3 regions of the Pseudarthrobacter sp. P1 genome follow, and region 3 is predicted to be linked to each of the others. Evidence: predicted binding sites of a transcription regulator. Region 3 holds the regulator's gene; each other region holds the start of a gene.
What was found. The regulator HrcA, encoded in region 3, represses chaperone genes, less so after heat shock. The targets are predictions, from matches to a motif close to TTNGCACTCGNNNNNNNCGAGTGCNAA.
Positions count from the first base shown of each region.

Region 1: a site for HrcA is predicted at 2,558-2,584, ahead of groES (co-chaperone GroES). Genes of this name have one in related genera too.
Region 2: a site for HrcA is predicted at 2,889-2,915, ahead of groL (chaperonin GroEL). Genes of this name have one in related genera too.

Region 1 covers NZ_CP189584.1:2,195,934-2,201,198, reverse strand. Annotated here, with positions in the region: gene ACQCSX_RS10370 (THUMP-like domain-containing protein) at 76-1,296, opposite strand; gene ACQCSX_RS10365 (hypothetical protein) at 1,379-2,500, shown strand; gene groES (co-chaperone GroES) at 2,749-3,045, shown strand; gene groL (chaperonin GroEL) at 3,127-4,740, shown strand; gene ACQCSX_RS10350 (DUF389 domain-containing protein) at 4,796-5,265, opposite strand, start outside.
Region 2 covers NZ_CP189584.1:3,675,289-3,680,553, forward strand. Annotated here, with positions in the region: gene ACQCSX_RS17290 (siderophore-interacting protein) at 1-212, opposite strand, end outside; gene ACQCSX_RS17295 (uracil-DNA glycosylase) at 278-1,051, opposite strand; gene ACQCSX_RS17300 (DUF3263 domain-containing protein) at 1,192-1,524, shown strand; gene ACQCSX_RS17305 (LytR C-terminal domain-containing protein) at 1,566-2,171, shown strand; gene ACQCSX_RS17310 (TM2 domain-containing protein) at 2,259-2,741, opposite strand; gene groL (chaperonin GroEL) at 3,107-4,732, shown strand; gene ACQCSX_RS17320 (AMIN-like domain-containing (lipo)protein) at 4,985-5,265, opposite strand, start outside.
Region 3 covers NZ_CP189584.1:1,057,493-1,062,757, forward strand. Annotated here, with positions in the region: gene ACQCSX_RS05020 (PhoH family protein) at 1-298, opposite strand, end outside; gene ACQCSX_RS05025 (GerMN domain-containing protein) at 602-1,555, shown strand; gene ACQCSX_RS05030 (16S rRNA (uracil(1498)-N(3))-methyltransferase) at 1,548-2,324, opposite strand; gene dnaJ (molecular chaperone DnaJ) at 2,337-3,461, opposite strand; gene hrcA (heat-inducible transcriptional repressor HrcA) at 3,516-4,529, opposite strand; gene ACQCSX_RS05045 (DUF3097 domain-containing protein) at 4,707-5,265, shown strand, end outside.

The DNA.
Region 1 (5,265 bases), 1.1 Mb from region 3:
GAGGGCCGGCAGCAGAACAGGCGGCACAGTCGCCGGAAAAATGCCGGACTGCCACCTGCGCCGTGCCGGGTGCACCTAGCCGGAGACGCTGACGGGTTCGACGACGATGGCCACGCGGTCCTCGCCGATCCGGGTCAGCACCAGCGTGGCCTTGTTGGGGCCCTTGCCGGAGCCGGTGAGCAGCTGGCGGCGCAGTTCCTCCGGCGTGACGGCCATGCCGCGCTTCTTGATGTCCAGCACGCCGATCCGGTTGGCCTTGACCCAGGCCTTGAGCGCCTTGACGTTGTACGGCTTGACCTCCAGCACCTTGTAGGCGCGGGCAAAGGGCGTGGACACCAAATGCGGCGAGCAAATGTAGGCGATGTGCTCGTCCAGCAGATGCGCATCCAGGCGCCGGGCCAGGTCCGCCACCAGCCCGGCCCGGATCACGGCGCCGTCGGGCTCGTACAGGTAGCCGGCCACCGGGCCGATCCGCACGTCCTGGCCGGAAGGGTCGTAGGCCACCGGGCTGGTGAGCTCGGCCATGCCATGGCTGCCGATCACGGCGGCGGCGCGGACGACGCCCTCGCGCGCCAGGGCATTGAAGTACAGGGCCGCCTCCACCACATCGCCGTCCACCGACACCCATTGGGTCTCGCAGCCGGCCGGGATGGACTCGTGCGGAATGCCCGGGCCCATCTTCACGCCCACGGCCAGGCCCCGTGCGGCCAGCGACTCCACGAAGGACAGCGGCGGCGAAAACGCCTCCGGGTCGAAGAGCCGGGTGGTGCCGCTGGTGGAGGTGGTGCGGCGGGCCGGGTCCAGCCAGACGCCGTCGACGCCGTCGAGGTTGGCCTCCTCGGCCAGCCCCTGGCGCACCGTGGCGGAGGGGAAGGGCATCAGGTTGATGGTGGCGCAGGCCGCCGTGGTCTCATCCATCTCCACGGCCGTCACCTGCAGGTCCAGGCTGGCCATCGCCAGGGAATCGGCACCGATGCCGCAGCCCAGGTCGGCCACATGCTTGATGCCGGCGGCGGCAAAGCGCTGGGCGTGCAGGGCCGCAATGCCCAGGCGGGTGGCCTGCTCCAGCCCGGCCTGGGTGAAGATCATCTGCCGGGCAAACTCGGCGAACTTGGCCTCCGCCTTGGTGCGCAGGCGCGACTGGGTCAGCACCGCCGCCACGAGCTCGGGGGAGTGGCCGGCCTTGCGCAGCGTGTTGTTCAGCGCGAAGGCGTCCTTGTCGTCATAGGGGCCCAGCGAGTTCAGCAGAGCCCATCCCTCGGAGGTCAACAGGGGTGCGATTGCAGATTCGGCCATGGAACAACCCTAGCGCCGCCGCAGAATAGACTCGTGCCGGGAACGGTTTAGTCGATCGCAGCTGGGGAAATTGGGGCATTCATTGGATTCTGTCTTCGCCTTCTTTGGTCCGCTGGTTCTTGGCGTCATCCTGACGATGGTGCTTGAGGCGACGACGGGGCGGGCGTGGGGCCTCATTGCCCGGAAATTCTTCAAACGCAGGGCGCTGCAACGGCTTGTCCGCTTTGGCAGGGGCGATGAACTGGTCAGGCGCGGCAATGAGGCCCTCTACGTTCTCCAATTCGTTCCCGGCGGATGGCGTCCACAGGACATCGTCATTGCGGAACGGCCGGCACCGGAGCTCGAAACCGAGCTGGCCCGCGTGCCGGGGGCGCTGGTCGCCCTGGATCCCGCACGCCTTGTGGCAGAGATTGCCAGTGAACGGCAGCGCCTGCAGGGATTTCCCGATGGCGAGTGGAACGGTGCCTCGCTGGCAGTCGATGGGCTCAATGCCCTGAGCAGAACACGCGAACACGAGCGGCCCGTCCTGAACTTGTCGGTGTGGCACAGCGACCATGCCTCGGCCAAGGTGTGCGGCCGTGCATGGATGGAAGAGTTCGACGCCGGCAACATCGACCTCGGGAGCGATGGGGACCGTCTCGCCCACATTGCGCCGGGCATGATCCATGCGATTGGGCTGAACGCGACAGTCGTCACGGACGATGACAGGCTCATTCTTGTCCGCCGGTCCGAGCTCACCAGCAGTGGCCGCAATGGCTACCACATTTCCGTCAACGAGGGCATGCTTCCGGAGGACCGGAACGCCAAGGGGGCATTGGACCCGCACCGGGGGCTGGCCCGCGGCATGAAGGAAGAACTCGGCATTGACGTGGAGAGCCGGTTTGTCCATTTCCACACGGCCATGCTGGATGTCCGGCGGTACCAGCTCGGGCTTCTGGGCCATGTCAATCTCAGGAACACCGGCATTACGGCCGCGCAGATCCTCAATGCCCGGCGGTTGGGCACGGCCCAGGACAAGTTCGAAAACCGGACCATTGAAGAGATTCCCTGGACGTATGAAGCAGTGGTTGAAAAACTCGCTGAGCCGAATTGGATCGCCCACGGCTGGTTGAACCTTTTGCTCTCCGCCGTGGAGTCCTTCGCCCCCAAAACCGATGAGCTGTACCGGATGCTGGGTGAACGCACGCGCGGGACCATGCGATAGATCCAGAGAGGCGGCGGTGCGCTGGCAGCGAAAACCACCCTTCGGCGTCGGCCACGGCTGGCACTCGCCTTGACCGAGTGCTAACCGAGTCAATAGAGTCGGGGTTAGCACTCTCACCATGAGGGTGCTAATTGGAGAAGCCTCAGACACCACCTGCCGGCGGCACCGCGACGACGTTGGCAGCGCAGGTCTGGCCCGTGCTTCTTGACTCATCCGAAGATTTTTACTCTTGTGAAGGAGAGGTCCGAGTGTCGGTCTCTATTAAGCCTCTTGAGGATCGTATTGTTGTCCGCCAGCTCGAAGCTGAGCTGACCACTGCATCCGGCCTGGTCATCCCGGACACCGCCAAGGAGAAGCCCCAGGAGGGCGAAGTTGTGGCAGTGGGCCCCGGCCGCATTGACGACAAGGGCAACCGCGTTCCCGTCGATGTAGCAGTTGGCGACGTTGTCATCTACTCCAAGTACGGTGGAACCGAGATCAAGACCGGCGGCGAAGAGCTGCTCGTGCTCTCTGCCCGCGACGTGCTGGCCATCATCGTAAAGTAGCACCCAAAGCAATGCCCCGCGCCGCCGATCGAGCCTGTCTGGATCGATGGCGTGGGGCCTTTGCGTGAAAGGACCTGAACCATGGCAAAGCAGCTTGAATTCAACGACGCTGCCCGCCGCAGCCTGGAGGCCGGCATAGACAAGCTGGCCAACACCGTCAAGGTGACCCTGGGCCCGCGCGGCCGCAACGTTGTGCTGGACAAGAAGTGGGGCGCCCCCACCATCACGAACGACGGCGTGACCATCGCCCGTGAGATTGAGCTGGACGACCCGTACGAAAACCTGGGTGCCCAGCTGGCGAAGGAAGTTGCCACCAAGACCAACGACGTGGCCGGTGACGGCACGACGACGGCGACGGTGCTGGCACAGGCGCTGGTCAAGGAAGGCCTGCGCAACGTTGCTGCTGGCGCCGCCCCCGGCGACCTCAAGCACGGCATCGAGGTGGCTGTCGAAGCCATCTCCAAGCGCCTGCTGACCAACGCCCGCGAGGTCCAGGGCCGCCAGGTGGCAGAGGTTGCCGCCATCTCCGCGCAGAGCACGGAGATTGGCGATCTGCTGGCCGAGGCCTTCGAGAAGGTGGGCAAGGATGGTGTGATCACCATCGAGGAGTCCTCCACCACGCAGACCGAGCTGGTCCTCACCGAGGGCATGCAGTTCGACAAGGGCTACCTGTCCCCGTACTTCGTCACCGACGTTGAGCGCCAGGAAGCAGTGCTGGAAGACGCACTGATCCTGATCAACCAGGGCAAGATCTCCTCCATCGCGGACTTCCTGCCGCTGCTGGAGAAGGCCCTGCAGGCCTCCAAGCCGCTGTTCATCATTGCCGAGGATGTTGACGGCGAGGCTCTGTCCACGCTGATCGTCAACAAGATGCGCGGCACCCTGAACGTGGTTGCCGTCAAGGCTCCGGGCTTCGGCGACCGCCGCAAGGCGATGCTGCAGGACATCGCGATCCTGACCGGCGCCCAGGTTGTCTCCCCGGAGATCGGCCTGTCGCTGGACCAGGTTGGCCTCGAGGTCCTGGGCACCGCCCGCCGGATCACCGTGACCAAGGATTCCACCACCATCGTCGACGGTGCCGGCACCGTCGGTGACGTGAAGGACCGCGTGTCCCAGCTGCGTGCCGAGCTGGAGCGCACCGACTCCGATTGGGACAAGGAAAAGCTCCAGGAGCGTCTGGCCAAGTTGGCCGGAGGCATCGGCGTGATCAAGGTTGGCGCCGCCACCGAGGTTGAGCTGAAGGAAAAGAAGCACCGCATCGAGGACGCCGTGTCCTCCACGCGTGCCGCTCTGGAAGAGGGCATCGTGGCCGGTGGCGGTTCCGCACTGGTCCAGGCTGCCAAGGCCCTGGACGAGGACCGCAACGTGCGCCAGCTGACCGGCGACGCGGCCACCGCCGTCGAGCTGGTCCGCCGCGCCGTGGCCCAGCCGCTGCGCTGGATCGCCCAGAACGCCGGCCACGACGGCTACGTCGTCGTCCACAAGGTGGGCGAGCTGGAAGATGGCTTCGGCTTCAACGCCGCGACCGGCGAGTACGGCGACCTGGTTGCCGCCGGCATCATCGACCCCGTGAAGGTGACGCGTTCCGCCCTGCGCAACGCGGCCTCCATCGCCGCCCTGGTGCTCACCACGGAGGCACTGGTGACGGAGAAGCCGGCCGAGGACGAGGACAGCCACGCTGGCCACCAGCACTAGGCATCCCTAACCAACTGCCCCGCACTTAACGCTAGCTTGGACGCCCAAGCCGACGTTATCTGCGGGGCAGTTGGCGTTTAAAGGGGTTGGCGGAGTACCGGGACACTCCGGTGGGGCGGCGCCGGCGCAGCAGCCGGTAGAAGAGGAGGACAGCGGAGGCCGAGACGATGATGCCCATCAGGTTCAACAGCAGCTGCAGCGCGGAGCCTGCCGCCTTCTCCGGTTGGCCAAGGACAAGGGCGACGGCGACAAAGCCGGCGGCCGGGACGGTGGTGACGGAGATGAAGGCGCCCACCAGGACGGCCGGCTTGCGCCCGATCAGGGACAGCATCCCTGCGGCGCCGGGCAATGCGGCGACGATGAACGAGTACCAGCCGGGGTGGTAGATGAATTCCGTGGCGGGGTCGCCGTGGTCCAGGAATCCGGGATCCACCAGACCCAGCTGGATGGACAGCCAGGTGGCCAGTGCCGCCACACCCATGGCAACCGGGAAGCCGACGCCCAGGGCCAGCGCCGCACGCCGGG
Region 2 (5,265 bases), 1.9 Mb from region 3:
CGCAGGGCAAACACGTCCAGCGGCTCTTGGTACGCGACGCCGGGGTGCGGGAAATGGATCTTCACGTACATGTCGGTGAAGTCCTTGGGCGTAAACGTGCCAAACCCGTCGCCGCCGGCCACCACGCGCACCATATGGGCGCTGGGCCACTCGGTGCGCAGCACCACCAGGGTCGATTGCGGGCGAGGCTTCACGGCGGGGGCAACAGTCACGGGGAGGCTCCTTGGGTGCCGGCGGGGCCGGCCGTTCGCGGGGCGCCCAGGTGAGGGCACCCTAACTACTTTAGCGCCGCCGGCAATTCCCAGTCGACCGGCGCGAGGCGCCGGGCCGCCAGCAACTCGTTGGTCCGGCTGAAGGGGCGCGACCCGAAGAAGCCGCGCGAGGCCGAAAGCGGGCTGGGATGGGCGGAGGCCACGATGTCCGCGCGGCCGAGCTGGGGGCGGAGCTTGAGGGCATCGTTGCCCCAGAGCACGGCCACGGCCGGCCTGTCCCTGGCAGCCAGGGCGGCGATGGCGGCATCGGTGACCTGTTCCCAGCCCTTGCCCCGGTGCGATCCCGCGGCACCGGGGGAGACGGTCAGGACCCTGTTGAGCAGCAGTACGCCCCGCTCAGCCCAAGCCGAGAGGTCCCCGTGCTGCGCCGGAGCGATCCCCAAGTCGGCCTGCAGTTCCTTGTAGATGTTGGCCAGGCTGCGCGGCAGCGGCCGGGTGGCCGGGTCCACGCTAAAGGAGAGCCCGACGGCGTGCCCCGGGGTGGGATAGGGGTCCTGGCCGGTGATGAGCACCTTGACCCCGTCCAGCGGGTGGGAAAAGGCGCGCAGCACGTTGGCGGGGCGGGGCAGGAAGCCGGTGCCGCCGTCGTGCTCGCGCCGCAGGAACGCGCCCAGGGCGCGCAGCTGGGGCTCCACCCCGGACATGGCCGCGGCCCAGTCCGGGGCCATGAAGGACAGGGGATCGGCGGCCAGCCGCTCCAGGGCCGCATGGTCTTGTGCCGCGGTGCGGGCCGCATGCGGGGATTCGGGGGCGTCAAAGAGCGCGGGCTGGTTGTCCATCCCTCCATTGTTCGCCACGCCGGGCCCGCCGGGGCGTCTTCCGTGAGGTCTTCCGGGCTGGTCGCCAAATGACAAGCCTGTGAATGGGAACTAGCATGGAGAGACTGGCCATTTTTGTAAGTCGTGGAAGGAACCAAGGCATGTCCGACGCCGAACAGGCTGCGCACGAGCTCCACGCTCCCTCCGCCGAGCCGGCCGCAGACGCCGCCCAGGACACCGCCGGAGCCTGGGGTCTGAGCGAGCGCGATGCCCAGATGCTGGCCCTGGAACGGCAATGGTGGAAGTATGCGGGGGCCAAGGAACAGGCCATCCGCGAACTCTTCGACATCTCCGCGACGCACTACTACCAGATCCTCAACGCGCTGATCGACACCGAGGCTGCCCTGGCCCACGATCCCATGTTGGTGAAGAGATTGCGTAGACTACGTACGTCGCGCCAGCAGGCCCGCACGGCCCGCCGCCTGGGCAGCTGACGCCACCCGTTGCCACAACACCACAAGGACACCGCCGCCACATGAGCACCTACCCTCGGGACGAATTCGACAAGATCCCGGAAAATTCCTCACGCCACGGAGTCCACCGCACGTCCATCGCCCCGGCACGAAACAGCCTGTTTCCGCTGATGGCCTTTGGTGTCCTGGCCTTGATCGTGGGGCTGGCAGCCTTCTTTGTGCTCCCGAGGCTGGGCATCGGCGGGAGCGGCAACGTTCCCCCCGCGGCCGTGGCCACGACGGATACGGCCACGACCGGAGCGGCTCCCACCGAGAATCCGCCGGCCAGTGAAACGCCGTCGGTGCCGGCCTCCGAGTCCGCATCCCCGGGGCCCACCGAGCCGCCGGCCGCGGTGGACAAGAGCGTCCCCGTCCAGGTCTTCAACGCCTCCGGCATCTCCGGGCTGGCCGCGAAGTACAGCGGGATCATCTCCAGCGCCGGCTGGGGCGTGAACCAGACCGCCAACTGGACGGGCGCAATACAGCCCAGCTCGGTGGTGTTCTACAGCGTTCCGGCCCAGAAGGCGAACGCAGAAGCGCTGGCCCAGCTGCTGGGCATCCCCCGCACGGCCGAGCTGGCCGAGCTGGCCATTCCGCTGGCCGTGGTGCTGGGCCCCGGGGCCCAGTAAGCCCCCGAACGCACAGCAGCTGCCCCGCAGCCGGTGCCCGCTTGATGGCTCAAGCGGGCACCGGCTGCGGGGCAGCGTGCGTTGGAGCTAGTCGCGCAGCGGGATGCCCCTGGCGTCCCTGCGGAAGTTTTCCGAGCCGGTGAGGATCAGGATGCCCTCGATCAGGCCCCAGATGGAGCTGACGATGGCGAGGGTGCCCACGGACAGCACACTGATCAGCAGCTGGATGACGGCCTTCGTGGTGAAGCCGAGGTAGAAGTTGTGGATGCCCAGGCCGCCGAGGAAAATGCCCAGCAGGCCGGCCGCGATCTTGGACTTCTGCTCCGCCGGGGCCCCATAGGGGGCGGCGTAGGGGCCGGGCTGGCCGTACGGCGCCTGGTTGTAAGGCGCCTGGTTGTAGAGCGGCGGGGCCGGCGGGGCCGGGTACTGTGCCGGGTGCTGTGCCGGGCCAATGGGTGGCGCCGGCGGGGCCGCGTACTGGGTGGGATCGGCTGGCGGAGCGGGCGGCGGCTGCGGAACGACCGGCGGCTGCGGCGTGGCCGCGGGTTCGGGGGTGGGGATTTCGCTCAAGGTGCGCCTCCGGTTCATGTGTGCGGGCACCATCCACGTGCCCCACTAAATGCGTGCAATGGAATATTTCATGGCCAACGCTAGGGCATGGACGGCCCCTGCGGAAGCGTCGCCGGTTTCACCAGAAGCAGATGTGGCGTCCAATTGTTTGCACTCTGGGGTGCCGAGTGCTAATTATTGAGTTAGCACTCTGTGGTGGAGACTGCCAGTTTTGTCTCCACCAGCAGCAGTGAACACACTTCCGGTGTGGTGAGGGTGAGTTGGCCGGCGTACAGAGATCGCCGTCCAATGCAGCCCGTCCGTCGCGGGCGCCACAGTTCGGAAACTGAGTCCAAAATGACTGTCCCGAAAGGACTGAAGCCTCCATGGCCAAGATCATTGCATTCGATGAAGAGGCACGCCGCGGCCTTGAGCGCGGATTGAACATCCTCGCCGACGCCGTCAAGGTCACCCTGGGCCCGCGTGGCCGCAACGTCGTTCTCGAAAAGAAGTGGGGCGCCCCCACGATCACCAACGATGGTGTGTCCATCGCCAAGGAGATCGAGCTGGAGGACCCGTTCGAGAAGATCGGTGCCGAGCTGGTCAAGGAAGTTGCCAAGAAGACCGACGACGTGGCCGGCGACGGCACCACGACCGCTACGGTTCTGGCACAGGCCCTGGTCAAGGAAGGCCTGCGCAACGTTGCAGCCGGAGCCGACCCGCTGAGCCTCAAGCGCGGCATCGAGAAGGCCACCGCGGCCGTCATCGCCGAGCTGCTGGCCAACGCCAAGGAGATCGAGACCAAGGAAGAGATCGCAGCCACGGCTTCCATCTCCGCCGGCGACACCGAGATCGGCAACCTCATTGCCGAGGCCCTGGACAAGGTTGGCAAGGAAGGTGTTATCACCGTCGAGGAGTCCAACACCTTCGGCCTGGAGCTTGAGCTCACCGAGGGCATGCGCTTCGACAAGGGGTACATCTCCGCCTACTTCGTCACCGACGCCGAGCGCCAGGAAACCGTCCTCGAGGACGCCTACATCCTGATCGTCAACTCCAAGATCTCCAACGTGAAGGACCTCGTTGCAGTTCTGGAGAAGGTCATGCAGTCCAACAAGCCGCTGCTGATCATCGCCGAGGACATCGAGGGCGAGGCCCTGGCCACGCTGATCGTGAACAAGATCCGCGGCACCTTCAAGTCCGTCGCCGTCAAGGCTCCGGGCTTCGGCGACCGCCGCAAGGCCCAGCTGGCCGACATCGCCATCCTCACCGGTGGCCAGGTCATCGCCGAGGAAGTTGGCCTGAAGCTGGAGAACACCACCCTTGAGCTGCTGGGCAAGGCCCGCAAGGTTGTTGTGACCAAGGACGAGACCACCATCGTCGAAGGTGCCGGCGACGCCGACGCCATCGCCGGCCGCGTGGCCCAGATCCGCGCCGAGATCGAGAACTCCGATTCCGACTACGACCGCGAGAAGCTGCAGGAGCGCCTGGCCAAGCTGGCCGGCGGCGTTGCAGTCATCAAGGCCGGTGCCGCAACCGAGGTTGAGCTCAAGGAGCGCAAGCACCGCATCGAGGACGCAGTCCGCAATGCCAAGGCAGCCGTTGAAGAGGGCATCGTCCCCGGCGGTGGCGTGGCCCTGATCCAGGCCGGCGTGAAGGCATTCGCCAACCTGAACCTCACGGGTGACGAGGCCACCGGCGCGAACATCGTCCGCGTTGCCATCGACGCTCCGCTGAAGCAGATCGCCTTCAACGCCGGCCTCGAGCCCGGCGTTGTGGTGGACAAGGTCCGCGGCCTGCCCGCAGGCCACGGCCTGAACGCCGCCACCGGCCAGTACGAAGACCTGCTGGCTGCCGGCGTCAACGACCCGGTAAAGGTGACCCGCTCTGCACTGCAGAACGCGGCCTCCATTGCCGGTCTGTTCCTGACCACCGAAGCTGTTGTGGCCGACAAGCCGCAGAAGTCGGCTCCGGCCGGCGGCGGCGACGACATGGGCGGCATGGGCGGCTTCTAGTCCCCAACCTCTCCCCAATACGGGCTCGCTAGCGAGCCCGTATTGGGGGCCCTCGAGGTTGTGGGCCCACCCAACCTCTCCCCAAAGCTCGCTAGCGAGCCCGTATTGGGGGCCCTCGAGGTTGTGGGCCCACCCACACTCCGTAGGGCAGTCGGCTGGCTGTTTGGACGGCGGCGGTGCCACGGTTCCCTGCACGGGGAACTGTGGCACCGCCGCCGCTGCTTTAAGCGCCTGCCCGGCGCCCCGCCGGTCTCACCAGCGGTGCGCCACATCGATCACCAGCCGCGACCCTTCACCCGGGCCGGCCAGGGTGGAGACCCGGAACGGCAGCCGGGCACGGACGCCCAGACCGATCTGGGTCACGGCCTCAAAGCTGCCGAGGAAGGCCACCTGGCGGAAGGTCCGGAAGCCGGAGACGTCCGCCGCCTCGTTCCTGTCCGCCGGGGTGTAGGTCGGCTGGTAGTTGCTGTCGTGGGCCGGCGCCAGAACGCTCACCTGGAGGGAGGCGCGCCCCCGCAGCGGAACGATGGAGC
Region 3 (5,265 bases):
CTGTGGTCTTGCGTTCCACCAGGCCGCGGACCTCTTCAAAGAGGCGCATGATGCGCGGCACGTCCCGGGCGGGGCCGGAGATCGAGAGCTCGTTGCCGCGGGCCAGGAAGCTCACCTGCGGATAGCTGGCCTCCACAAAGCGCAGGGCCTCGTCGTGGGCGCCAAGTGATTGCACCATCTGTTCCGTGGAATCAAAGGACACGATTTCCGTGCGGATGCCATCAATGGAGTGCGGGAACCGCACTGGGCCCGCGGTGTCGACCGGGAGCTCGTTGCTGCCTGCTGCTTGATCTGCCATAGGTGCGGCCAGTGGCCTGGAATCTCTCCTTGGACGGTGCTGCCTTTTTTGTGCTGCCTGTTGTGGTGCTGCGCGTGCGGATGTGCGCTTTGGACAATCCTACGGCAACGGTTGCGCGGCAGTGGGTGGATGCTGTGCCGTTCGCTGTGGGGAAACTGCCCACATCTCAAATGGGTTTCGATCCGGTTTCAGTTCGTGCAGAACGGCCGATTCCGGCGATATCGGTCCGGCCGTTATGCCAAGCTGGACAGGGGCCCAAACGTCCTATGTCCATTTTGTACCGCTGGAAGGCAGTCCCCCACAGTGCAAGTTTCCCTCCACCGCAGGGCCCGGCGCCCGTCCGCGGCCCGGCGCGTGCGTGCGCTGCTGGGCGGCGTTGCGGTGGTGGCGATGCTGGCCGGTTGCGCGGCGGCCGGGCCCATCGCCGCGGAACGGACCATGCCCGCGGCGGCCGGCACCTCGTCGTCGTCGATGGTCAGCAGTGCCCCGCTGGAGACCGCGCAGAGCGCCACCAAGGTGCCCGTCTACTGGCTGGGCCACAGCGGGAGCGAGGTCTACCTCTACCGTGAATTCCTGCCCAGCGCTTCCGACGCCGATCCCATTGAGGCCGCGCTGGCGGCCATGACCGGGCAAAAGCCGCTGGACCCTGACTACTTCAGCCCCTGGAAGCAGCCCTCCCGGCTGGGCGCCTCCATCTCCGGCAACAACCTCATCACCGTTGACATCTCCGCTGACGCCTTCACCGCCAATGTGGACCAGGGCATTGCCGAGCGGGCCATCGCCCAGCTGGTCTACACGGCCTCGGCCGCCGCTGCCGCCGCCGGGCTGATCGACGGAAACATCGGCGTGCAGGTGTCCATCCTGGTGGACGGGCACACCAACTACAACGCCTTCGGCAAGGTGGTGTTGGACAAACCGCTGACCCGCAGCGCCGCCTTCGTGGCCCCCGTCTGGATTGTCGATCCGCAGAACGGCACCAGCCCGGATGCACCCCTGACCGTCACGGGGCAGGGGATTTCAAACACCGGTAAGCTGGCGTGGAAGCTGCTCAAGCTCGGCGCGCCCGGGAGCACCGCCGCGCCGGAGAACTACCTGAGCGGCGATGTGGCCATCGGTGCCGGCCCGAACACGCTGGGCAAGTTCGCGTTCACGATCAAGCCCCCCGCCGGCCGCTACGAGCTCCAGCTCTACACGGTGGACCCCACCGGCGCGGCCAAGGTCCTGGGCCTCGATTCCAAGGTGATTGACGTCAGCTAGGGTCCCAGCGGCCCAGCATCTCGCTCAGCAGCACGACGGCGGCCGGACCGGCCGTGGAGGAGCGCAGCACATGCGGGCCCAACAGGGCCAGATGGGCGCCGGCAGCGGTGAACAGCTCCACCTCGCGGGGGCTGATGCCGCCCTCCGGCCCCACAATGACCAGGATCTCCCCCTCAACGTCCTGCCCCGGCGCCCCCAGCCGGGCCGCGACAACGCTGCGCAGCGATTCGATGGCGTCCTCGTGCATCACCAGGGCCAGCCGCGCCGCGGCAATCCGCGCCGGCAGCTCGGAGCTCTGCACGATGGAGCCGACGCCGGGAATCCAGGCCCGGCGTGCCTGCTTGGCCGCCGTGGAGACCACATTGGACCACTTCTGCACGCCCTTGGCGGCCTTGTCGCCCTTCCAGCGCACGATGGAGCGCTCGGACTGCCAGGGCAGCACCGCATCTACACCCAGCTCGGTGGAGGTCTCGATGGCCTGCTCGTCCCTGTCGCCCTTGGCCAAGGCCTGGACCAGCACCAATTGGAGGGCGGGAGCGTCTTCCCGGCTGGCGGCGTCGACCCGCACCGTCAACTCGCCCGGCGCCGCGGCGGCCACCGTGCAGGCCAGCCGCAGCCCGGCGCCGTCGGCCAGGTCCACCGGTTCGCCGGCGGCCAGGCGCTTGACGGTGGTGGCGTGGCGCCCCTCGGGCCCGCCGAGCACATAGAGCTCGCCCTCGGCCAGGGCGGCGAGTTCGGCGTGGTTGGCGTAGAAGATCGGGTTGGTCACGGGGAGCCTCGCCTAGAGGTTGCCGAGCTTGTCGCGCAGGCGGGCGAACATGCCGCCGCTGGTGACCAGCTTGCCCTCGGTGAACTGCTCGCCGCGCAGCACGGCCAGCTGCTTGAGCAGCTCCTCCTGGGCGGCGTCCACCTTGGTGGGCGTCTCGACGTGCACATGCACCTTCAGGTCGCCACGGCCGTAGCCGCGCAGGTGGGTGACGCCGAGTCCGCGCAGCGTGATGACCTCCCCGGCCTGGGTGCCGGGCTTGATGCTGATGGGCTGCTCGCCGTCGTAGGTGTCCAGCGTCAGCTCCGTGCCCAGCGCGGCGGCCGTCATCGGCACGCTCAGGGTGGCATGGAGGTCGTCGCCCTCGCGCAGGAAGGCGGGATCATTGTTGACCTTGATCTCCACGTACAGGTCCCCGGACGGTCCACCGGCCGGGCCGGCCTCGCCCTGGGCGGAGAGCTGGATGCGGGTGCCGGTGCCCACGCCGGCCGGAACCTTGATGGTGAGCGAACGGCGGCTGCGGATGCGGCCCTCGCCCAGGCACTCGTTGCAGGGATCGGTGATCATGGTGCCGAAGCCCTGGCAGCTGCCACAGGTGGCCACCGTCATGACCTGGCCCAGGATGGAGCGCATGGGGCGCTGGACCTGGCCGCTGCCGCGGCAGATGTCGCAGGTGGTGGGCGTGCTGCCCTCGCGGCAGCAGCTGCCGTGGCAGGTGGGGCAGGTGACGGCCGTGTCCACCTCGATCTTCTTGTTCACGCCGAAGACGGCCTCGCGCAGGTCGATGCGCACGGTGATCAACGCATCCTGGCCGCGGCGCACGCGCGAGGCGGGGCCGGACGCTCCGCCACCGCCGCCGAAGAAGGTCTCAAAGATGTCCTGGAAGGCGAAGCCCTGGCCGGAGAAGTTGCCGGAGCCGTTGTCCGTGCCGTTCTCGTTGCCCGTGGTGTCGTAGACGCGGCGCTTTTGCGGGTCCGAGAGCACCTCGTAGGCGTGCGTGACGGACTTGAAACGCTCCTGGGCGTCCTCGCCGTCGTTCACGTCCGGGTGGAACTTGCGCGCAAGCTTCCGGTACGCCTTCTTGATCTCTTCACCGGTGGCGTCGCGGCCCACGCCCAACACGTCGTAGTGGTTGCTCAAAGTCTTTGCTCTCTCTTACTGTTCTGCGAAAGGTGGTCGCTGGCGGCTGTGGAGCTAGCCGGCCAGAATTTTTGAAAGATACCGGGCGACGGCGCGCACCGCGGCCATGGTGGTGGGGTAGTCCATCCGGGTGGGCCCCAGGATGCCGATCTTGGCGGCGGCGTCCGGCCCGTAGCCGGTGGCAACCACGGAGGCCTCCGACAGGGAATCGTAGGGGTTCTCCCGGCCGATGCTCACGGCCACGCCACGGTTGTCGCTGGCCATCTCCGAGAGCAGGCGCAGCATGACCACCTGCTCCTCCAGGGCGTCAAGCACCGGGCCGATGCTCAGCGGGAAGTCCACATTGGAGCGCGCCAGGTTGGCCGTGCCGGCCATCACGATCCTGTCCTCGCGGGCCGCTGCGGCCAGCTGGATCAGGGCTGTGGCCAGGCGCAGCCCGGCGGCCCGCAGCACCAGCGGCAGCGTGGCCGGAACCTCGGCCAACACCCTGGGCAGCGCGGACAATACGGTGCCGCCCGCGGCGCCAAGGAACCAGTTGCGCAGCTGGGACAGGCTCTCCTCGTCCAGCTGCTGGCCCGCGTCGATCACGCACTGCTCCACCTTGCCCGAGGCGAGGATCAGCACAATCAGCACCTGGTGCGGCGCCAGCAGGACAAATTCAATGTGGCGCAGCGTCGCCGTGGCCGTGCGCGGGTACTGCACCACCGCGACCTGGTTGGTCAGCTGGGCCAGCGTGCGCACGGTGCGCTCCAGGACGTCGTCGAGGTCGTTGGAGCCGTTGAGCAATGCCTCAATGGCACGGCGTTCGGCGGCCGTGAGCGCCTTGACGGCGGACAGCTGGTCCACAAAGAGCCGGTAGCCCTTGTCCGTGGGGATGCGGCCACTGGAGGTGTGCGGGGCAGTGATCAGCCCCTCCTCCTCCAGCGCGGCCATGTCGTTGCGGATGGTGGCACTGGAAACGCCCAGATGGTGCCTGTCCACCAGGGCCTTGGACCCGACGGGCTCGCGCGAATGCACATAGTCCTCAACTATGGCGCGCAACACCTCAAGCTTGCGTGGTTCGCTCATGAGCCCACCTCCTCAACCTCTGCCTCTGACACCGCGGCGCCATTGCGCACCCGGTTCCCGGGCGCGTTAGCACTCTCCGTACCCAAGTGCTAAGTCTAATACCTTCTCCGGCACCGCTGGCGTAGGCGGCCGCCGACCCTTGTTAGCATGGGTTTTCCCGCAATGAGAGTGAGCACCGTGTCGTACAGCCATTGGGGTCCCCAGGACCTCTCCGCCCCCGCAGCACGCGTCCTGCCCAAGGTCCCCGCCAACCACGGCGTGGTCCTGGAGGATGTCCAGTCCGGTTGGGTGGGCGCGGTGGTCCGCGTCGAGAAGAGCGGCGGCATGCACATCATGGTGCTGGAGGACCGGCGCGGGAAGACCACGTCCTTCCAGCTCGGCTTCGGCTTCCTGCTCGACGGCGCCCCCGTGGAGGTGGTGGGGCCCGAGGTCCGCACCATCAAGGCCGCCGCCCAACGCACCGCGTCCGGCTCCGTCAAGGTCACCGGCCAGCGCGCCCAGGTGGCCAAGGCCAGCCGCATCTGGGTGGAAGGCAAGCACGACGCCGAACTGGTGGAGAAGGTCTGGGGAGACGACCTCCGCGTGGAGGGCATCGTCGTCGAGCCCCTCCACGGCATCGACGACCTGGCCGGCGCCGTCCGCGACTTTGCCCCCGGGCCCGGACGGCGCCTGGGCGTCCTGGTGGACCACCTCGTGCCCAATTCCAAGGAGTCCCGCATCGCGGAGGACGTACTGC